Regions from separate parts of the Pseudoalteromonas sp. 1_2015MBL_MicDiv genome, predicted to be linked through region 2. Evidence: predicted binding sites of a transcription regulator. Region 2 holds the regulator's gene; the other holds the start of a gene.
The links. The regulator sigma-54, encoded in region 2, starts transcription at its own class of promoters, with help from an activator protein. The targets are predictions, from matches to a motif close to GTTGGCACGNNNNTNGNNT.
Positions count from the first base shown of each region.

Region 1: the regulator sigma-54 is predicted to act here: its motif matches at 7,344-7,362, upstream of AOR04_RS19140 (amidase family protein).

Region 1 is NZ_CP012738.1:354,876-366,442, forward strand. It holds gene AOR04_RS19105 (2OG-Fe(II) oxygenase) at 1-333, shown strand, start outside; gene AOR04_RS19110 (DUF1272 domain-containing protein) at 327-575, shown strand; gene AOR04_RS19115 (hypothetical protein) at 619-921, shown strand; gene AOR04_RS19120 (allantoate amidohydrolase) at 1,049-2,332, opposite strand; gene AOR04_RS19125 (pyridoxal-phosphate-dependent aminotransferase family protein) at 2,347-3,576, opposite strand; gene AOR04_RS19130 (sulfite exporter TauE/SafE family protein) at 3,580-4,404, opposite strand; gene AOR04_RS19135 (gamma-glutamyltransferase family protein) at 4,392-5,975, opposite strand; gene AOR04_RS19140 (amidase family protein) at 5,972-7,177, opposite strand; gene AOR04_RS19145 (putative 4-hydroxy-4-methyl-2-oxoglutarate aldolase) at 7,515-7,997, opposite strand; gene AOR04_RS19150 (TetR/AcrR family transcriptional regulator) at 8,001-8,654, opposite strand; gene AOR04_RS19155 (IS4 family transposase) at 8,921-10,099, opposite strand; gene yddG (aromatic amino acid DMT transporter YddG) at 10,386-11,288, shown strand; gene AOR04_RS19165 (ankyrin repeat domain-containing protein) at 11,363-11,567, opposite strand, start outside.
Region 2 is NZ_CP012737.1:3,187,360-3,198,926, reverse strand. It holds gene AOR04_RS14325 (protein disulfide oxidoreductase) at 1-524, opposite strand, end outside; gene mgtE (magnesium transporter) at 581-1,939, opposite strand; gene AOR04_RS14315 (HPr family phosphocarrier protein) at 2,041-2,313, opposite strand; gene rapZ (RNase adapter RapZ) at 2,357-3,202, opposite strand; gene ptsN (PTS IIA-like nitrogen regulatory protein PtsN) at 3,222-3,674, opposite strand; gene hpf (ribosome hibernation promoting factor) at 3,679-3,966, opposite strand; gene AOR04_RS14295 (RNA polymerase factor sigma-54) at 3,993-5,492, opposite strand; gene lptB (LPS export ABC transporter ATP-binding protein) at 5,562-6,287, opposite strand; gene lptA (lipopolysaccharide transport periplasmic protein LptA) at 6,284-6,826, opposite strand; gene lptC (LPS export ABC transporter periplasmic protein LptC) at 6,816-7,370, opposite strand; gene kdsC (3-deoxy-manno-octulosonate-8-phosphatase KdsC) at 7,367-7,918, opposite strand; gene AOR04_RS14270 (KpsF/GutQ family sugar-phosphate isomerase) at 7,919-8,890, opposite strand; gene AOR04_RS14265 (calcium/sodium antiporter) at 8,894-9,862, opposite strand; gene AOR04_RS14260 (ATP-binding cassette domain-containing protein) at 10,131-10,946, shown strand; gene mlaE (lipid asymmetry maintenance ABC transporter permease subunit MlaE) at 10,946-11,567, shown strand, end outside.

The sequences.
Region 1 (11,567 bases), on a different replicon from region 2:
GAGCGAGGCCGACAAAAATCAGGCTACGATAAAATGTTGATTTGTGGTGCTACGTGGCCAATTAAATTTGATACATATTTGCTTAAATTCCCACAAGGAAGTGAAATAGCACCACACACAGACAAAGTTGAATCTGGTAAACACTATCGATTGAATATAGTGCTTAAAAAAGCAGATTTGGGTGGTGAGTTTATTTGTAGTAATCCGATATTTGAAACAAAGCGGGTTAAGCTATTCCGCCCTGATGTAAGTGAGCATCAGGTATCAAAAGTTATAAAAGGTAATAGATATTTACTCAGCATTGGGTGGATAAAAGGGAGCTCTAAATGCTAGATTTAAGACCTAATTGTGAATGTTGTGATAAGAATCTACCTGCACAGTCCACAGAGGCTTTTATTTGTTCATTTGAATGCACATTTTGTTCGGGCTGTGCTCAAACGGTATTAAATAACGTGTGCCCAAACTGCTCAGGTAATTTGGTTCAGCGGCCAATTCGCCCTTTGGCTGCACTAAAAAATTACCCAGCATCGACTAAACGGGTATTAAAAGAAAGTGTTTGTGCGCTAAACACATAAAAACATAAAGTGTAATAATTACATTTCTGGGTATGGAGGTCTGATGAGAAAATCCTTTGAATTTACTGTTAAGTCAATCAAAGTTAAAATAATTAACGCTTGGTTTAGTGGTGCTAAATTATATGTAAATGGTGACTTACGAGATACTGACAAGACTTTGTTCGCTTTTAGGAATAATACTTTACTATCTGCAAATTTAGGTGAGTTGGGTGTTCTAGAAATCAAGCCATTATCGGGTTTAATTACCGTCGAAATGGATGCATATTTGGTTAATGGTACAAACATTCAACATGTATATAGCTCACATAAACGCCTTAGCCTAAAAGAGCAAAGGGCAGCCCGATAAAGCTACTTTAAATAACGTATATTCCTGCATTTACCTGCCTTCAGTAATAACCTCCAAATGACTTTGAGGAGGTTTAAGCCCCTAAGCATACCAAGTTAATATACTTGGTTTACTCGATTACCTTAAATCACTCACACTCTTTCACATAAAGTAAAAGCGCGCTGTACATTACACTGAGTGCCTTTGTTACATCGCTGTCGATAACCGCTTCTGCTGGGTGATGGCTTATACCGCCAGGGCTGCGTATAAACAACATGCCAACGGGGCAAATTGGAGCGATTGCCATTGCATCGTGCCCTGCGCCTGAGGCAAGTGAAGGCGATGCTTGGTTATTGAGTTTACATGCGCTTGAAAATAAATGCTGAATAGTGGTGTCGCACGCTACGGCATCGGCGGCATGAGTCCATTGCCAATCAAGCGTTAAATTGCGTTTGCTTGCTATAGACTGTGCGCTGCTTTGTATGGCGCTTAGTAAGTTAGCGAGATCGGTGTCGCTTTGTGCGCGTGCGTCTAGGCTTATGGTTGTTTTACCTGCAATCACGTTTGTAGCGCCTGGGCGAGACTGTATTTGCCCTACGGTGGCTACTTCGCCATTTTTAGCATTGCTTGCTAGTTTTTCAATTTCGGTTACTAATTCGGCGCAGCCTGCTAACGAATCCTGACGTAAATTCATAGGCGTAGTGCCTGCATGACCGCTTTGGCCTGTTAGGGTAAGCATGGCGCGTTTTGCCCCTGCAATAGCCGTTACAACGCCTAACGCCTGATTAACCGATTCGAGCACCGGACCTTGCTCTATATGAGTTTCCCAGTAACCTAGTAATTCGCTTTTATTTAGTGCGGCTTTTGCGTAGTCGCTGGGATTTAAGCCAAAGTCGAGCATGGCTTGGCGCATAGTTATGCCGTTTGTGTCTTCAATGTTTAGCCACTGTGGGTCAAATTCGTTAGCGAGTGCTTTTGAGCCAATTAAAGTTGTGGCAAAGCGGGTGCCTTCTTCATCGCAAAAGCCCACTATATCTAAATGAAAGGGCAGGTCGAGCTTTAACTTATGTGCAAGCGCGGCAATTTCTATCCCCAGTAGTACACCTAAAATACCATCAAATGCACCTGCGTTTGGTACGGTGTCGAGGTGCGACCCTATAATTAAACGTTTAGCATGTGGGTTTGATGATTTAAGCCGCCCCCAAAGGTTGCCCACTTCGTCTTGCCACGATTGCATGCCTGCCTCAACCATCCACGATGCAGTAACGGCGTTACACTCTTTGTGCTCTTTTGATAAGTACACACGGTGAATACCGCCTTGCATTTGCGATAGTGCGCTGAGGGTTTTACAGCGAGATAAAGCGCGTGTTGCGTATTCATCAGCAAGTTCTTTATCTAATAAAGGGCTGTGTTGTGGGCTTACAATCGTCATGCTAAATCCTTTTTTTATTTATAGTGAGCAAGGGCGGCAATGGCGGCTTCGCCTTTAGGGCCTTTGTAACCGTTGGCATGTAAGCAAGCGTCTAAGCTTGCAAGTGTTTGTAATACAGCATCTTTGCGGGCGTTGTAGCCCATAGTGCCAATACGCCAAATTTTTCCATGCAGTGGGCCAAACGAGGTGCCAATTTCTATTCCAAAATCGGTTAGCATTTGTCCGCGTACGTGATCGGCATTAATGCCCTCGGGTATACACACACCCAGTACGTTGTTCATTTTATGTGTTAAATCACCAAATACATTTAAGCCGAGCGCTTGAATGCCTGTTAGCATGGCATCGCCATGTAATGTGTGGCGCGCTACGCAGTTATCCACGCCTTCTTCAATAACAATGCGAGCACATTCTGAGGCGCAATACAACATGCTGGTGGCTTCGGTATGATGATTTAGGCGCTCCTCGCCCCAGTAATTCATTATCATGCCTAAATCAAAGTAGTTTGAGCGTACAAATGGCTCTGTGCCGTCGATATGATCGGCCGTGCGAATACCTGCCTCTACCTTTTTACGTTTTTGGATCCACTCGGCGCATTTGTCGCTTAGTGTCAATGGCGCTGACCCAGAAGGTCCGCCTAAACATTTTTGCAGGCCAACCGAAAGTGCATCGAGTTTCCATTCATCGACAGGAAGTTCGTTACCCACAATAGATGCGGTGGCATCGCAGTAAAATAGTACATCGTGCTTTTGGCAAATATCGCCAATATGCTCAAGAGGTTGGTTCATGGTGGTGGATGTATCGCCTTGTACCATAGCAAGTACATGGGGTTTTACATCAACAATGGCTTTTTCGATTTGCTCTGGCGTAAACACTTCGCCCCACGGTACTTCTATTGTGTGCACCTTTGCGCCAACGCGTTCTGCAATTTCAGCCAGTAAATGCCCAAAACGCCCCATAATTGGCACCAATACTTTATCGCCTGGGCGCAAAATAGAGCACAGTACGGCTTCAATCCCAGCGCGCGATGTGCCATCTATTAGCATGGTCCATTCGTTTTTTGTTTTAAAAATTTCGCGGTAACGTGCCATGGTTTCGTTCATAAAACCGGTCATTACTGAATCGTATTGACCTATAAGCTGCGCCGACATAGCACGTAAAACACGAGGGTCGGCATTAATTGGGCCTGGTCCCATTAATAAACGCTGTGGTGGGTTTAAGGTTTGAACTTGCGTGTTATTAAACATATTTTAGGCTCCCAGAGTCTGAATAAGCATGCGTACGCCGGTTATCATTAAGACAACGGCAAAGGCGCGTTTTAGTTGTTTTTGATCCAGTTTGCTACCAATCTTTACGCCAATAGGCGCAAATAAAATAGTTAGCGGAATAATAAGAAAAAAGGCAGGGAGGTTAACCAACCCCCACGTACCTAGGGGAGCATCGGTTGGCGTTGTGCCAATACTTAATAAAGTAATAACGCCAGGTAGCGCAATCAATAAACCAAAAACGGCCGCAGTACCTACTGCAACATGGGCACGTACATTAAATGCGTTTAGCATAGGTACGCCAATAGTGCCGCCGCCTATGCCAATCATTACCGACAAACCACCTACAATACTTGCCATAACGCCTTGACCAAATTTACCTGGTAGTTGTTTTACAAGCGCGGGTGCGCCGGCTCTAAATAGCATGTTTAAACTGACTAAAATAGCAATACAGGCAAACATAAGTACCAGTGCATTACCGCGTATTGAGTGCGCTAAGTAGCTGCCTACAACGGCCATAACTAAAATAAATGGTGCCCAGTATTTTATTAGCGCAAGGTCAATATTCCCTTTGCTATGATGCGAGCGAATAGATGAAAGCGAAGTAGGTACTATGGTTGCAAGTGATGTAGCGGTGGCTATCATCATTGCCGACTCTGGGCTTACGCCAAAACCTTGCAGTAAAAAATACAGCACAGGGACGATAACAATACCGCCGCCTACACCAAAAAGTCCTGCTAAAATACCGGCAAAAATACCGGTTGCTATTAAGGCTACTATAATTGGCCATTGATTTATTATTTCTGACATTGTGTTCCTGCTGTAGTTACTGTTGCACGTCCATCTGAACGAGGATCTGTTGCAGCTTCAAGGCTTGTAGGTGTATCTAAAATAGCCCCAGCGTGCCCCATCATTTCGTTATTATTATCAACGCTTACCCAATCGTGGTCACGTTGATTTAATTCATGTTCTATATGAAAAACTAACTCTTTTTCAATTTTTAAATTTGTACTTGTATCGCCCCATGTGCGTCCAAGTAACCAACGAGGGTCGCTAATTGCTTGTTTTATTGATTTATTTCGCCACGCATAGCCTGCAAAAACAGAGGCTTGAGTTTGTGGCTGCCCTTCACCGCCCATTGTTCCGTAAGCAAGTCGACGACCATCGCTAAACTTTGCCAGTGCTGGGTTAAGTGTATGAGCGGGCTTTTTATTTGGAGCAAGGGCGTTGGTATCTTGATTGTTTAAACTAAAGCTTAAACCACGGTTATTCCACACAAAGCCGCCTTCACTCATTAATATTCCGCTGCCAAATTCCCAGTAAATACTTTGAATAAAGCTGACTAATTGCCCGTTTTTATCTCTGGCTGCCATCCACACAGTATCGCCAGGCTCTGCGTTAAATGGCCATTTTTTGGCTTTACTCATATCAATATTATTAGCAAGTTCGCTTAAGCGATTATCGGTTAGTGCGTTTTTATAATCATCCCCTAACACATCAGGGTCAGCCCAAAGGGTAGGGCGATGCGTAAAGCTTTGCTTAGTTGCCTCAACAATTAAGTGCGTCCAGTCGGCATCGGTTTTAGCTAAATGCTTTAACTTATTTACGGAACCAATTATTTGTAGTGAATGCACGCCCTGTGTTGGCGCGGGTAAGTTGTAGCAATCAATACCACTGAGGTTTGCATTTAGCGCAGTAACTACCTCGGCTTTAGTATTTGCAATGTCACCTGCTGTAATTGAGCTGCCTGCTTTTGCTAAGTCGGCGGCAAATGAGTTGGCAAGTGCGCCTTCATAAAATGCGTTTAAACCATGCTTTGCTAGGTATTCAAACGTTGCTGCAAGTTTAGGGTTTTTAAAATGTTGACCTGCTTGTAAGGGCTTGCCATTGGGTATGTAGAGGTTTTTAAACGCCTCATTGGTATTGTTAGCAGCGGCTAGCTTTTCGCAGCCTGCTTGCAAGCTTTTTGTAACGGTAAAACCCTCGCGAGCAAGTTCAATAGCAGGTGCTAAAATTTTTGACAGTGGTAGTGCTGCGTGCTCATCTAGTTCAAGCGCTTTTTGCCAGCCGCGTATTGTGCCCGCTTGAGTTAGTGCGCTTAATCCGCCGCGCTCTGGTATTTGCGTGAGCGTGTTATAGGGCGTTGTATTAGTTGCTGCGCGGCCGCAGGCGTCAATAGCGGTAGGCGTTTTTTGGTTTGGGTTATCGATAAGCCAAAAGCTGTCGCCACCAATTGAGTTCATATGTGGATATACAACGCTAATCGCAGCGGCAGCCGCTACCATAGCCTCGGTAGCTGTACCGCCTTGTTTTAGTATATTTATACCCGCCTCAGTGGCCGAAAAATGAGATGCGGTAAATGCAATGTTGTGTGTGGTCATGCCGTTGTGCCTTGTTTAAAGTGTGCAGCTAGGTGCTTAACGCAAGCAAGTAGGCTTTTATCGTTACCGTGGCTCATCATTAATGAAAAACCATACGGATGATCATTTGCTAAATCAGCCAGCGGTAAATGCACTTGCGCTGAGCCACTAAGCCCTGCAATTGCCGAAAGCGTAATAATTTGCATGCGTAAGGCGCTTGTGTCGGCGCCTAATTTAGGTGCGGTTGTGGGTGTGGTTGGCAAAAATAAACAGCTGTTTGTATTTAGGTTTTTAGCTATTAGTGTTTGCCATTGGGTTTGTACTTTTAGTGCTTCTTGTTCTTCTTGATCAGTTAGGGCAAGCGCCATATTAAAACGTGCCGCAATTGCTGGAGCAAACTGGGGAAGTTGCCCCTGCAATTGAAGCCAATCTTTATGCGTTTTTGCGATTGCTCGCCCTTGCAGTATTCTAAAACTATCAGCCAGTTCGTTTAATAAGCTGCTGTTAGGTAGTTCAAATTCTTTATGGTGTTTAAAATTAGGCTTGGTTTTTTCAAGCAATTTTTTAAGTGGGGCTTGTAAAGCAGGGTCAACGAGTTCAAATAACGGCTCGCAAATAACTAAGGTATCAACGTTATTAATAGCTTGATTTGGTAACAGTACATTACCTACATCGCTTAATAGCTCGGCGCTTTGGGTAAGCCAACCTATGGTATCAAAAGGCGGAGCCAACGGTATTAGGCCGTCTTTTTCAACCACGTTATGGCTTGGCCTTATGCCATATAAACCACAATAGCTGGCGGGTATTCTAATTGAGCCGCCAGTGTCGGTGCCTAAGCCAATATCAGCTAAGTTTGCAGCAACGGATGCAGCAGACCCCATACTCGAACCACCGCAGGCATGCCCTTTTAATTTAGGATTTTGCGCAGCGCCATAATGTATATTATTACCCTCTAAGCTATAAGCCAGTTCGTCTGTGTGGGTAAAGCCTATAAAGTTACAACCAGCGGTCATGAGCTTAGTAACCGAGCTTGCCGTATTTTGAGCCGGTTTAGCTGTTTTAAACCAGTGTGGGTTGCTTGCGCTGTTACGCTCGCCCTTTACTGCAAATACATCTTTTACAGCTAAGCGATTGTTTGCAAGTAGACCAGATTGGTTTGTTTGCCACAGGGTAGGACCATGGTCACAAAAAATACCGGTCGTATTATTATTTTTGGTACTCATATCACCACTCGTTATAAAAAATCTGACCAAGCAGTTCAGATTTAGAGTGATTAAAAAGACGGATTAATTTTTATTATTTTTCAGCTCACTGCGTAACATCTTGTTTTTATTTTACAGAGCCTGATCCGCTTTTTAATCGTTTAGCTTATTATATTGTTTAAAACCTAAGCAAGAGGAATGCCATAAATTAAAATCCTGTCCAACTGGTCAGGTTTTATTGGGTTGTATGAGGTTTGTAAATGTGGGCTGTAGAAATAGTGAGATTAAAATGAGCTAAAACAAACCAACTTGGTGCGTAGGTGCACCAAGTTGGTCTCTATTTATATGGTTTTGAGTGCTAAATAAGGGGCGTTTTACTGATGATTAAACCGTTAATATCGGCGTAAACCCAATCGTTAGGTTCAATAGTGGTGCTAAGCATGGTAACAGCTTGGTTTTTATCACCAAAGCCGCGCTTTAAGGTACTACGCGGTGTAGAGCCTAGCGCCATTACAGGTAAGTTCATCGTGGCAAGTATCTCAATATCTCGGCAACAGCCATTTATTATTACGCCTTCCCAGCCATTATTTAGGGCACGCTCAGCCATAATATCGCCTATAAACGCAAAGCGTTTGCTCGCAAACCCGTTTATAACTAACACTTTACCTTTACCATTTTCATGCAATATATCGGCGGCAAAAGAGTTGTCTTCTGGGCAGGTAACGGTAACTACTTTGCCATAAAACGTGGTTTTTTTACCAAAGTGATAAAGGCCGCTGTCTGCTACTTGCACGTTATCGCGATGATCGTCAAATAAATCGGGTGTAGTAAAGGATGTCATGGGTTAAGTCTCACTTTGCTCAGGTATTTTAAGACCAATACCTTTTAAAATTATGTGGGCAATTGATTGCGTAATTTGTGCCACATCGGTTTCGTCGTACTCTAATTTGTTCATTACGAGTAAAACCTCAGCCTGAAAGTCGGCGTAATATTGCGTGGTAGACCAAATAGTAAAGAGCAAATGGTAGGGATCAACCTTATCCATTTTATCTGCGTCCATCCATGCTTGAAGTACATCAACCTTTTGTTTAACCCAAGGGCGGGTATTGGTTCTAAAGTAGTTTTGTAAATAAGGTGCACCGCGCAGTATTTCACTGGCAAATAAGCGAGATTGCATTGGCTGATTTACGGCGAGTATTACTTTGCTTTTAATATAGTTATAAAGCACGGTAGCTGGATCGTCGTTAATTGTGACGTTATCAAGCCCTAAGTTCCAATTAGCTATTATGCGGTCGATCACAGACTCGTACAGACCATCCTTACTTTTAAAGTAATACAAAATATTAGCTTTTGGCACCTGCGCTTCTTTAGCAACCATGCTCATACTTGCTCCGTCGTAACCTAATTGCGAAAACAATTGCTCGGCGGCATCTAAAATTAGTTTTTGGTTTTTCTCGCGTGTCACTTCTTTTTTATTTGGCTTTATTTGTGTGGTCATTATAGAGTTTGCGTGTTTAACGTATTGATTGATTGTAGCTTTACTGACCAAAAGGTCAATTACTAAAAAAGGTGAATGCTAAAAACAAACGAGAGGTTTAAGCTATTAACTTTAGGGTCTGTTGATCTTTGCGGATTAAAATTTGTTCAAACTAGGGGCTATTTAATCGCGGTGCGAGGTTTGTAACCTAGTGGGCTAAGTAAAAACCGAGCAACAAAGAGTAAGTAGCCCCTAGGAAGAACCCTTTGGGCTGAGGGATCCCCACTTTATCCAGCGGCCTCTTTTTGATAATTAGAAATAAAGTTTTTTAAACTTTTTTCTATATAGCTTTGTGTAATACGTCTCTTACATAGCTTTATGACTTGCTTGGCTAAGGTTAAAAATGAAAGAACTCGGCGATTCTTAACACTATTTGCTTGAAATTTTATATGCCACTTTCTTTTTTCTGCTTCACACCCTATAAACCATAACGCAGTGCTCGCTATTGTGGCTATCAAGCATAATATTCCTATTCTATTTATGCCGGTGCTTTTACTAAAACGCCACGAAAAACCATATCTCAAACTTTTGTCATCGCGGAAATTTTGCTCTATTTGCATTCTTTTACTATATAAACCAACTACTCGCTTACTCGTCATTGTATTGTCTGATGTCGCGAGTAACCATGGCTCTTTCGCTAAGTTTTGATACATTTTTGTATCTTTCGTAAATCTGCTTTTTCCTTTTCTTCCTTTATTTTTTCCATGATATACGTGTAAAAATGCATCGCATGCTGTCGGGCTGGACTGAGTTAGTCTTGCTTGACCTAACGCCTTTGGTATATCGCTGGCACCAGCCCTAAGTTGTTTTAATGTATGCCATTGTGATTGCATGGCTAGTTTACACTTCATTGAGCCTCTTAATCGACCTATCATATGCCAACCAAGTTCGCGTACTTTACTATACCAAGGCGTAAGAAAGCCGCCGTCTGTTACAATATAGACACTAGGATGTCGTCCAAGCACTTCATAAAGTTCATCTAAAAACAGGCTGTTGGTTGCTGGGCTATCAAAATTCTTCTGCTCAACAATCATGTTATAAATCACGATAGAGCGCCCATCCACAAGTAAGCTTGCTCGCAGTAAGTGATAGTCGTGACCACAGGCACCGCTCCAGTCAACGGCAATTGCAAGCATTGGTAAAGAGTCGATAATAGGATGAGCTAATGCTTTATAGATAGCGACCCTTTCATTGTAGAGGTGAGTATTTTTTAAGAAGCGATCAACGCGTTTTATTTTATGTTTTACATCCACAGCGCCAGACAAATTTCTGCCGATTTCAGTTAAGGTAAGTTTATTGCCCGAAATTAATGCATTACTGCAGCTTAGTAATGTTTTTACTCTGGCATTATTGAATGGCGCTAATGCATGTTTAAAGTACTTATGGCAAACTGATGTGTCAGGCATAGCAGTTGTGACTTATGTGGGTTGTGGTGATTTACATAAGATCATAAATTGCTGTGCCTGTCACGTTTTGGGGATTCGTCAGCCCTTTGGGCAGCGCCTGTTTGGCATTAATGCTACGTTATCGCCCATTAATGGGGAATAACCACACTATATAGGCTCTGCCTTGCCTAAATACCAAACAGGCTGCTGCAAATTTAACCTTGAAAGAACAACAGACCCTTATTGTTTAATTAAATAATTACTGTTAGTTTAGTTTCAAATTTACGAGTAGTACTTTAGGTTTAATATGGAGTTTTTAAGCAAAAATAAATATACACTGTATGGAGTCGCTGCAATATTACTGTGGAGTTGCTTAGTTGCATTACTACGGGATATTTCTGAGTTGTTTAGCCCCATTGGTGGTGCGGCGGCTATGTACTCTGTCAGTGCGATATTTTTAATTTTGGTTATGGGAGTGCCCAAGTTTAGTGGGTTTTCAAAACGTTACTTGGTAGTAGGTACTTTATTATTTGTAGCGTACGAAATTTGTTTGGCGCTTTCTATTGGTATGGCAAATAGTCGTCATCAGGCAATGGAAATGGCGGTTATTAATTATTTATGGCCCACGCTGACTATATTGCTCTCTATTATTATTGGTCGTAAAAAAGTAAGTTTCTGGGTTTACCCAAGCATGATCATTGCTTTTTTAGGCGTTGCTTGGTGTATTACGGGCGATCAAAAAATGTCACTCGATACGCTTGTTACTAACTTTGCTGATAATCCTGCTACTTACTTAATGGCATTAGCTGCAGCGTTTATATGGGCTATTTATTGCGTAGTAACGCAAAAGCTGAGTAATGGTAAAAATGCCATTACGTTATTTTTTGCTGTTACGGCAATGAGTTTGTGGGCGCAATATGGTCTTAGTAATGAAGCGCCATTAACGTTTTCACTGGGCTCAAGCATAACATTGCTATTAGCTGGTGTAGTCGTGGGGAGCGGTTATGCACTGTGGAATCAAGCTATTATTGGCGGTAACTTAATGCTGTTGGGTACGCTTTCGTACTTTACACCGGTGTTTTCTACTATTATTTCGGCGTTGTATTTATCTATTACGCTGAGTGCTTCGTTTTGGCAAGGGGTTGTGCTGGTAACAGTGGGCTCGCTAATTTGCTACTTTGTAACGCGAGAAAAGCCTAAACAACCTTAAATAGTGTCTGCAACATAAGACTAATTTTATTAAAAATAAGCCCTATTATTTTAGGGCTTTTTGTTGCGTGCAGATTATTTTGCATTATTTACCTGCGCTAGTAACTCTATAACTTTTTGTTGACCAAATGTTTGTGCAAACTGCTCGGCTGTTTGACCGGCTTTGTTTTGATGCGCGTTATCGCAATCAAGTGATACGAGCGTTTTAGCGATACTAAATTCACCTCTAAAAATAGCGGCCATTAGCGCTGTGTTGCCACGGTTATCTTCTAAACAGGCA
Region 2 (11,567 bases):
AATTTAAGTGACCATAACGGCTGAATACCTGTTAGCCCTTGCGTCATTTTATTATCTTTTAAGATTATATAAGATGGCGTGACTTGCCCTTGCCAATCGGTAAATATCTCACTGTGTTGATCGTTGACGGTCGTAAAACTGTAGCCATGATCATTTAGATAGTTATGTAGTTCTTGATCAGAACCTGATTTTATTGCGATGCTCACGACAGGATAATTATTCTCGTTTGCGAGTTCGTTTATGGCAGGGGAGGTAATACTACAAATAGAGCACCAAGTTCCCCAAAAATACACAAGGGTTGGTTTATCTTGGCTCATTGCAGCTAGATCAATGTTTTTCCCTTTATAATCTGTTAATTGTAATTGAGGATTTGCTGGCATGACAGGTTGCCGCCACCAATTGACGGCGGTATAAATGACGAAAAATATAGAGCCATATACCAATACACTTTTTAATATGGATACGCTTTTTTGTTTTAGCGTTTTTTTGGGTGTCACTTTTTTATTCTTGATATTCGTTGTCATAATTGCTGCTTTACCCTAAGTATTTTTTACTTTAGTTATTTGCAAAAAATTCTAATTTATACCAGCAACCAGGTAGCAGTTCCTAAAAAGGCGAATATACCAACAATATCTGTCACAGTGGTTAGCACCACACTCCCTGCAAGTGCGGGGTCTATATTCATTCTTTTAAGTATTATTGGAATACTTGCGCCAGCCACACCAGCCACGACTAAGTTCATAAACATAGCGAAGGCAAGTACACCACCAAGCATAAAGTCCCATTGCCATAGGGCAATAACACCTGCAATTAATAATGACCACAAAATACCGTTTAACGCACCAATGGCAAGTTCTTTTATCATTAAAAAGCGTTGGTTTGTTTGGTTTATATGGCCTACTGCAATACCGCGTATAACAAGCGTTAACGATTGACTTCCTGCAACGCCACCCATAGAAGGGACAATACCGTTTAGTACCGCCAAAATAGGTAAAACATCTAGTGTTCCTTCAAAAAAGCTAGCAACAAAGGCCGCTGCAAGTGCGGTTAGTAAATTGACACCTAACCAAACTGAGCGCTTTTTAGAGCTTTTGAGTACTGGCGCAAAGGTATCTTCTTCATCATCTAGACCGGCTAAGCCTAGTAAACTATGCTCTGCATCTTCTCGAATTACGTCAACAATATCATCGATAGTGACACGACCAAGTAATTGATCGTTATCATCAACAACAGGTGCTGATATCCAATTATGGCGCTCAAATAGTTGCGCGACTTCACTTTCATCCATTGAAATTGGGATTGATTCACAATCTTCATCCATTAAATCGCGAACAATTTTTTCAGGTGGGTTCGTTAATAACGTACTCAGTGATAGAGCGCCTATAAAACAGTTGTGTTTATCAACAACATATAGGTCATCTGTACCTTCTGGTAGCTCCCCACGTAGCCTAATATATCTAAGTACAACATCGAGCGTTACATCAGGACGAATGGTTACCGTATCGGTGTTCATTAGCGCGCCAGCTGAACGCTCTTGATATGAAAGTGCTTGTGTTGCACGTTCACGGTCTTGAATATCCATCGCGCTGACAACGTCTTTATAAACGGTGTCTGGTAAACTACGGAGTACTTCACCTAAGTCATCGTGGCCCATGTCTTCAGTTGCGGCTGCAATGTGCTCAGGTTCCATTTGGGCAATAATGCCTAAACGAACATCTTCGGAAAGCTCTTCAAGAACATCACCTTGTACATCAGGGTCAACCAACTGCCAAAGTAGTCGGCGAATTTTATGCGGCGATGACTCTAATAATAATGCGGTATCACAAGGAGCTGTTTTTGCTAACATCCGCCTAACTTGAACAAATTGACCACTGTTAAGCGACTTTGTCACTTGTTTTAATTGTTGTAGTGGATAGTCTTGTTCAAAAGCTTCAGGCATTGGCGTCCTTATTGATTTTTATATAACTATGGATAGGGAGGTTTATTAATGGGGTAATTAACCACATTTAGTTTATCTTAGTTTCGGTTTTTAGCTAAGTGCTATTCTTCTTCATTAAAGCGTTGTGCTATCAATTGACCAACGGCATGTAAAGCTTGTTCGGCATCAGGGCCCTCACACACTACTTTCACCTCTTTTCCTTGACTGCTTTCCAGTAGCATTAAAGCCAATACACTGTCCCCAGGCGCTTCTTTATCATCTTGATATATCATGATTGAGGCATCAAATTTAATAGCAAGTTGCGCTAATACTGTAGCGGCTCTTGCATGAAGTCCTAATTTATTTTTTATTAAAAAAGTGTCTTCTAAACGCATAAGTTACTCTACCTAAGCTGAACAGATGATTATTTTGAATGAGTTATTTTTCTTGTTCTCTATGGCGGATTTTTACATTTGGATGTGTCATCGAAAAACTTTCACCAATCGTTTGTGCTAAATATACTGAGCGATGTTGCCCGCCAGTACAACCTATAGCAATAGTTAAGTAGCTACGGTTATTTCGCTCTAAATGTGGCAACCATGTTTGTACAAAAGTTTGAATTTGCCAAGTGAACTTTTGGACAATGCTGTGGCTGGCTAAGTAATCCTTTACGGGTTGGTCTAAGCCATTTAAAGGTTTTAATTCTGGCTCCCAATGTGGGTTCGGTAAAAAGCGTGCATCAAAGACATAATCAGCTTCCTTAGGAATGCCGTGTTTAAAGCCAAACGACTCAAAAGTAACAATGAGTTGTTTATCTTTTTTACCCAGAATTTTTTCACGAATTGATTCAGCAAGTTGATGAACACTTAAATCACTCGTGTCGATCATATAGTCAGCGCGAGTAGTGAGAACATCGAGTAGTTCTTTTTCTTTTTTTATAGCTAAATCAAGAGGTAATGAGTCAACTGATAACGGGTGTAGACGGCGAGTCTCAGAAAAACGTTTAATTAATGTTTGATCCTCACTGTCTAGATAAAACAGAGTCGGTTTAGCAAAGCCAGGTAAGTATTCAAGGATATCGTTAAATTCATCTTGCTCTTTTGGTAAATTACGGACATCAATACTAACTGCAATTTTGTCGTAGTTATCAGATACACTTCTCACTAAAGAAGGTAGCAGATTAATTGGAATATTATCTACGCAATAATAACCTAAATCTTCAACTACGCGTAAAGCAACCGATTTTCCAGAACCGGAACGGCCACTTATGATAATTAATTCCATTTATCACCCATTATGTTAATTACGATTGTTCTACAATAACTTGATACAGCTCAGTATCTGATTTTGCGCTGCGTAACTGTTTACAAAAATCTTTATTATTTAGTTTATCAGCTATCGTTGCGAGCGTCTTTAAGTGCTGCTGGTTATCGCCATCAGGTACGATGAGAGCAACAAATATATCAACAGGGCGATTATCTATAGCATCAAAATTAATAGGTGTTTCGCTTACTAATACGAGTGCTAAGGGCTCTTCTGCGCCGCTCATTCGCCCATGAGGGATTGCAATGCCTCTTCCTATACCAGTGCTTCCCAGTTTTTCTCTATTCATTAAGGCGCTGAGAATATCTTGTTGAGAAAGATATGGGAGCTTGTCATGAGCAAGTTGACTGATGAACTCTAAAATTCTTTTTTTACTATTAAAAAGGACCGCAGCTCTGCTGCAGTCCTGGCATATAAGTGAACTTAATTTCATAATATTAGTGTCGAGCAAGCTTCTCTTTGTGTTTAATAACTTGGCGATCGAGCTTGTCAATCAGCGAGTCAATGGCGGCGTACATATCTTGATGTTCAGTAGAGGCAAATAACTCAGCTCCACTTACATGAATCGTTGCCTCAGCTTTTTGGTTTAATTTTTCTATATCAAGAATGACATGAACATTATTAATATGATCTGAGTGTCTTTCTAGCTTCGCAAATTTGGTATTTACATAATCTCTTAATGAATCAGTTACTTCTACGTGACGACCAGTTAAGTTTAGTTGCATAAGCATTACCCTCTTTGTTTAGCGTCTTAAATCAAACTTTTTCGCTGATTTGACGGTGGAATAGCTAGAGATTCGCGATACTTTGCGATTGTACGTCTCGCTACTTTTATTCCTTGCTCAGCTAATATATCTGCAATTTTACTATCACTCAATGGTTTTGCTGAGTTTTCTGCTGCGATTAATTTTTTAATGAGAGCGCGTATTGCTGTTGATGAGCATTCGCCTCCATTTTCAGTACTTACATGGCTTGAGAAAAAATATTTAAGCTCAAAAATACCGCGAGGTGTATGCATATATTTTTGAGTTGTTACGCGTGAAATAGTTGATTCGTGCATTTCGACCATTTCTGCTACATCATTTAAAACCATTGGTTTCATGGCTTCTGGGCCATGCTCAAAAAAACCTTGTTGTTGCTTAACAATACAATTAGTTACTTTTAATAGTGTATCGTTTCTACTTTCTAAACTTTTAATAAACCATTTAGCTTCTTGTAGATGCGAGCGAATAAACTGGCTATCACCACTTGATTTAACGGTGCGTGACATTGCTGCATATTGGCTGTTGACTCTGATTTTAGGCATGCTATCTGGGTTTAGTTCAACAACCCAGCGACCTTTTATTTTTTTCACCGATACATCAGGAATTACATACTCAGATTCTTCTCTAACTATAGTATCCGCCGGTTTTGGGCTAAGAGTATGTATTAAAGTCATTATTTCTTTAAGCTCTTCTTCTTTGAGCTTTGTTTTTTTCATTAATGTACGATAGTCGCGAGCAGCTAATAGATCAATGTGCTCGGTTAAAATCATTTTTGTTTCATTAATATAGGGTGTTTCTTTATCGTATTGGTTCAGCTGAATACATAAGCATTCTTGTAAACTACGTGCTGCAATACCAACAGGGTCAAACAATTGAATTCTTTTTAAAACAGCTTCTATTTCGTCAAGTTCAACTTCGTTGTCTTCTTCGTTCTCTTGATTAAAACTTTCTAAAATTTCTTCGCAGCTCAGCGTTAAAATACCCGAATCATCGACGGCTTCAACAATCGCAATCGCAATCGCTTCATCGGTAGGACTAAAGGGAGTCAGTTGTAGTTGCCACATTAGGTATTCATGGAGCGTTTCAGTTGAGGAGCCTTGGTATATAGATTCATCTTCAGGCATTGGTCCTGATGATGATGCTGGGGCTGCGCTCATATATTCATCCCAACTAACATCCATAGCCATTTCATCACTTAGCGTATCTTTAGCAAGTGCTTCACCACTGTCTTGCTCATATTCGCTCGGAACATCATCAGCATTTGCGCTAACAGTGACATCGTCGTTATCTGCTTTTTGCTCGTTTTTACCAGCAGAATCTTCGGCGTAATCTTGCTCTTCAACCTCTAATAGGGGGTTGCTGTCGAGTGCTTCTTGTATTTCTTGCTGGAGATCCAATGTACTGAGTTGCAACAGGCGAATTGCTTGTTGCAGCTGTGGAGTCATTGTAAGTTGCTGGCCCATGCGCAGCTGTAATGATTGCCTCATGTATCTCTAACAATCCTTTTATGTTGTTATAATTAATACTAGCAGATGCTTAAAGACATGGCGTAAATGTTACAGCCTAAATTGCTCGCCTAAATAAACATCACGTACTGTTTTATCGTTTAATACGTGTTCTGGAGTGCCTGATGCAATTAACTCACCATGAGAAACTATGTAGGCTTTTTCGCAAACATCAAGAGTTTCTCTTACATTATGGTCGGTAATTAACACACCAATACCACGATTTTTAAGATGTTCTATTATTTTCTTTATATCTAACACTGAAATAGGGTCAACACCAGCAAAAGGCTCATCAAGCAATATAAATTTAGGATCAGCGGCTAGTGCTCGCGCTATTTCAACTCGGCGACGCTCGCCTCCTGATAATGCCATACCTTGGCTATCACGAATGTGCTGAATACTAAATTCATCTAATAAATTGTTAAGTGTGTCTTCTCTTGCTTGCTTATTTAGCTCTTTACGTGTTTCTAAAATAGCCATTAAGTTTTGATAAACAGTAAGCTTTCTAAAAATTGATGATTCTTGGGGTAAGTAACCAATGCCTAATCTAGCACGACTATGCATAGGTAAAAGAGTAATATCGTTATCGTCGATAGAAATCTTGCCTTTATCACTAGGTACAAGGCCTACAATCATATAAAACGTTGTGGTTTTACCTGCACCATTAGGGCCAAGTAACCCGACTATGCTGCCAGCCTTTACTTCCAGACCTACATTTTTTACAACTTCACGGCCTTTATAACTTTTAGCTAATAGTTCTGCTTTTAATGTACTCATGGCTGACCTTTATCGTTTTTTTCTTTTTTAGTCTCAATAGGTACTAAAATAGTATGCACACGATCGGTTGAGTTTTCGTCTTTTTCAGCGCTAATTAATTGCTGTTGCATATCGTAAGTAATACTCTTGGCATTTATTTTTTGACCCGCTTGCGATACTTGTGCATCGCCAATAAGGGTTAAAAATCGTTTAGCTACATCATAACGAACTTCGTTTGCGCTGGCGCTCATTATAGTGCCGTCAGTTTGTTTTTCTTCGAAATATGCAGGGCTACCAGTTGCAATTAGTAGCTGTTTATTATCGCCTAATTCATCACGTTTATGTACTTCTAAACGGTCGGCTGTAATACGGCGGTTGCCGTGAATAATCTCAACATTTTTTTCAAAAATTCCGACGTTTTCTTTTAATTGGCCTTCTTGTTTGTCGGCACTTATTGATATTTGATTCGCTGCAGGTTGAATCGCTTGTTCAGCAGCGCTAAGGTTGAAAGCTAGTATAAGTGTCGGAATAATAAGTATTTTTGAAATTTTATTGGTCATAATATATAGTTCGCGTATGGTTAATAAGTTTTATCACTTCAGTTTTTAAATCGGCTTCAAGGCCTTTACCGGTGATCTTTAAATTGGGTCCCGTAACAATAACGGGTTGCTCTGAACGCATCGTGAGTAGTTTTATATCTACTTGAATATTATCCGCATTAATCTTGTCTATCATTGCATTATCAGTAAGATTCTTGGCAACCACGTTACCTTCTAAAATTAATTGTTTTCCTTCATATAACGTTGCTTCGTCTGCATTTATTCGCCATGTTTGTTTTTCGTTATATAAGGTGAAAATGGGCTTTTCAAAAAAGGTAAAGCCTAACTGTTGATATAATTCCATTTTAGCAGCTGTAACTTTATGATTAATTTTACCATTTTCATCATAGGCCGTTTGTTTTAGCTCAATAGCAATATAATCAGGCTTAGCGATAACTTCAGCTTCAACCTGAGCTGTCATATTTGTTTGTGCAAAATAAGGGTACCAAAGCCAAACCATACAGCTGATGAATAAAACGCTTAAAATTATGCGCGCTGTATTCATGAACTAGTACCTTTGCTAGTAAGTGGTTTGTCGTTCTCTAGCATAAGTAAGTCGGTTAGTTCTCTCACTGCGCCAAAACCACCCAGCATCTGTGTCGTGTAATGTGATAAACGCTTGATTAGTGGGTGAGCATCGTTAACTGCAACGGCAAACCCGACTAATTCCATTACCGGCATATCGGGGCCATCATCACCAATGTAGGCAATTTGATCATCACTTAGGTGAAGCTTGTTTTTTAGCTCTTCGTAAGCAATAAGCTTGTTTTCTTGACCTTGATAAATATGTTGTACTGTTAAACTGGTCATACGTTGTTGCACTATCTGCGAATGGCGACCAGTAATAACAGCCACTTCAAAGCCACTGTTTATAAGCGCTTTAATGCCAAAACCATCTTTTGTATTAAATGCTTTGAGCTCTTCACCTTGATTGCCAAGATAAATTCGGCCATCAGAAAATACACCATCAATATCGCATATAAGTAATTTTACTTTTTTAGCACGTGCTTTTGCATCAGCACTCAGCGGTTGATAGAGTTCTTCAAATTGCATTTATAATACTCCTGCTTTTAATAAGTCTTGCATATTTAGTGCGCCAATAGGCTGGTTTTGCTCATTAACAACAATCAAGCCATTTATACGTTTGTGTTCCATTATATTAAGCGCTTCAGCAGCTAAAATATCTTGTGTAGCTGTTGTGCATGACCTAGTCATAACAAGGTCTATTTGTGTTGTATGAATATCTAGTCTTTGCTCTAAAATACGGCGTAAATCACCGTCGGTAAATAATCCCACTAGCTGATTACTTTTATCAACAATGGCTGTCATACCAAGGCCTTTGGCTGACATTTCAATAAGTGCATCTTTTACGGTTTGTGAGACGCTAATAATAGGTGTATTTGCGCCGCTGTGCATAACATCTTTTAAGGTTAGTAATAATCGTTTGCCTAAACTGCCCCCAGGGTGAGAAAGCGCAAAATCATCGGCGGTAAAACCACGAGCTTCTAACAGAGCCACTGCCATCGCATCGCCCATAGCAAGAGTCGCTGTAGTGCTCGCCGTTGGTGCTAACCCTAAAGAGCATGCTTCTTTTTCTACTTTAATGCATACATGTACATTTGCATGTGTTGCCATGGTCGATTTAGTATTGCCTGTCATGGCGATTATTTTTGCGCCAAGGCGTTTTAAAACAGGGATAATATTTAAAACTTCACTCGTCTCACCTGAGTTTGAAATAAGCATGACAACATCGTTTTTGGTGATCATTCCTAAATCGCCATGGCTAGCTTCGCCTGGGTGTACAAAAAAGGCAGGGCTTCCTGTACTTGCAAGTGTTGCTGCAATTTTATTACCTATGTGGCCTGATTTACCCATGCCAATAACAATAATTCGACCTTCGCAGTCAAACATTAATTGGCATGCGTGATGAAAATTTTCATCTACATATTGCGCTATGTCATTAAGTGCTTGGCGTTCAATATTGAGAACGCGAAGACCCTGTTCGATAAAGTTCAGCGTCGTCATTATTTACCCTACTTGACTAAAAATATACCCTTGGTAGCCCAAAAATGCGATAAGCAATAAGCCACCTTCCACTCTATTGATGCGTTGGGTGCCTCTAAAGTTCAATGACATGATGATAAGAGCAAATGTTGCACCAATCATAATGAGTATATCTCGACTCGCTACTGACGGATCGATAATGGATGGATTAATAATACCTGCGAGCGGTAACACAGCCAATATATTAAAAATGTTTGAACCAACAATATTGCCTAGAGCTAAATCATCTTCATTTTTTAATACACCGGCAATTGAAGCTGCAAGCTCCGGTAAGCTCGTGCCAATGGCAATAATAGTTAAGCCAATGACTAGATCGCTTAGGCCAAAGTATTTAGCTATGTCGACTGCTGAACCAATTAAAAAATGTGAGCTAACAGGGAGTAGAACCATGCCAATAACTAACCAAAATACCGCTTTTTTAGTTGGTACATCGTTAGGTACGTCGTCACAGGCTTCTGTTATAAATGGGTCATCTTGGTTTTTTGCGCGCAGTGAAATAATAATCAAACCGCCTATAAACACGATAAAGCCAATAAGTAAGGCGACACCTTCGGCTAATGAAAAATAATTGTCTGAAAAAATATACCAGGTAGCGAATGATATCAGCAAGACCAGTGGCATTTCGCGTTTTAATGTACTTGAAGATACAGACAGAGGTCTAAATAACGCTGTAATACCTAACACAAGTAGAATGTTTGTTATGTTTGAACCGACAGCGTTACCAACTGCAGTATCTGTTTTATTTGCGAGCGCTGCAGAAGCGGAAACCATCATCTCTGGGGCTGACGAACCCATTGCCACAACAGTTAAGCCTACAATTAGGGTTGGTACGCCAAAGTTTTTTGCAAGTGCCGCTGCGCCATAAACAAACCTGTCTGCACTCCAAACAAGAGCCGCAAAACCAAGAATTAAAATAACAAACGAGGTAACCATTATATTAAGCCAGTTATTCAAAATACAGATGGCGCGAATAGTAACAAAAGCAAAGGTGAAAGTATAAATAAAAGAGTCAGGTCAACTCTAATTACAATAACTTGTTGAATAATATTTTAAGGCGCTTATATCAGCACCTTAAGCTGCAGTTAAGCCGTTATAAACGAGTCTTATACTCCTTTTTGCAAGTGTATTACAAAATCTTACGAATTGTTTTTTCCATCTTGGTTAAAAAAGCTTTAAAATAGGTGCACTAGTGAACATTGTTATGGAGAGCGACTTGTCGCAATCAATAGTAGAAGTCAAGGATGTTAGCTTTTCGAGAGGCGATAGAAGCATATATAAAAATATGAGCTTTAGCGTTCCTAAAGGTAAAATCACTGCGATTATGGGGCCAAGCGGAATTGGTAAAACGACCATGTTGCGTTTAATTGGCGGTCAACTTAAGCCTGACTCCGGTGATATTTTATTTGAAAGTGGTAGTATCCCAAATATGTCGCGCAAAGAACTCTACGAAGCGCGAACTAAAATGAGCATGTTATTTCAAAGTGGTGCGTTGTTTACTGATATGTCGGTATTCGATAATATAGCGTTCCCAATTAGGGAGCACACTGAGTTGAGTGAAGACCTAATTCGGTTGGTTGTGCTAATGAAATTGCAAGCTGTTGGGCTACGCGGAGCGAAAGATTTAATGCCTTCTGAATTATCGGGAGGTATGGCTAGGCGCGCAGCTCTGGCACGTGCTATTGCGCTCGACCCTGAACTTATAATGTACGATGAACCATTTGCAGGCCAAGATCCTATTTCTATGGGGGTGTTGGTTAAATTAATTAAGTCACTCAACGAAGTGCTTGGTTTGTCTTCTTTAATTGTAACCCATGATGTTAACGAGGTAATGAGTATTGCTGACCACGTTATTATTATCGCTGATCAGGGTGTAATTGGTTGTGGAACACCTGACGAAATGCGCAATCATGAGTCTCCTTTAGTGCAACAGTTTTTAAAAGGGTTGTCTGATGGTCCCGTGCCTTTTCATTTTCCAGCTCAAACATATGCAGATGAGTTGCTTGGAGAAAAAGCATAATGTTGGATTTATTTCAAAAATTAGGGCATAAGACGCTAGGTCGTTTTGCGGCTCTGGGTCGCTCAACTTATATGCTTTTTGGCGCACTTGTAAATGTACCTAACTTTAAAAAGGGTACACCTCTACTTATTCGTCAGCTCTACATGGTGGGTTCGCAATCTTTGCTCATTATTATGGTGTCAGGTTTATTTATCGGTATGGTCTTGGCATTACAAGGTTATACGGTATTAGTTGGGTATGGTGCAGAGGATAGTTTAGGGCCATTAGTGGCATTAAGTTTATTACGAGAACTCGGGCCTGTTGTTACAGCGTTATTATTTGCAGGGCGAGCGGGCAGTGCGCTTACTGCAGAAATAGGCTTAATGAAAGCAACAGAACAGTTATCATCATTGGAAATGATGGCAATTGATCCACTAAAACGAATTATTGCACCGCGCTTTTGGGCAGGCTTTATAAGTATGCCGTTACTAGCGGTGATATTTTCAGCAGTGGCAATTATTGGTGCTCATTTAGTCGGAGTTGATTGGCTTGGTGTTGATACGGGTAGCTTTTGGTCAATTATGCAATCACAAGTATCATTTCAGCAAGACATACTAAACGGTATTATTAAGAGCTTTGTAT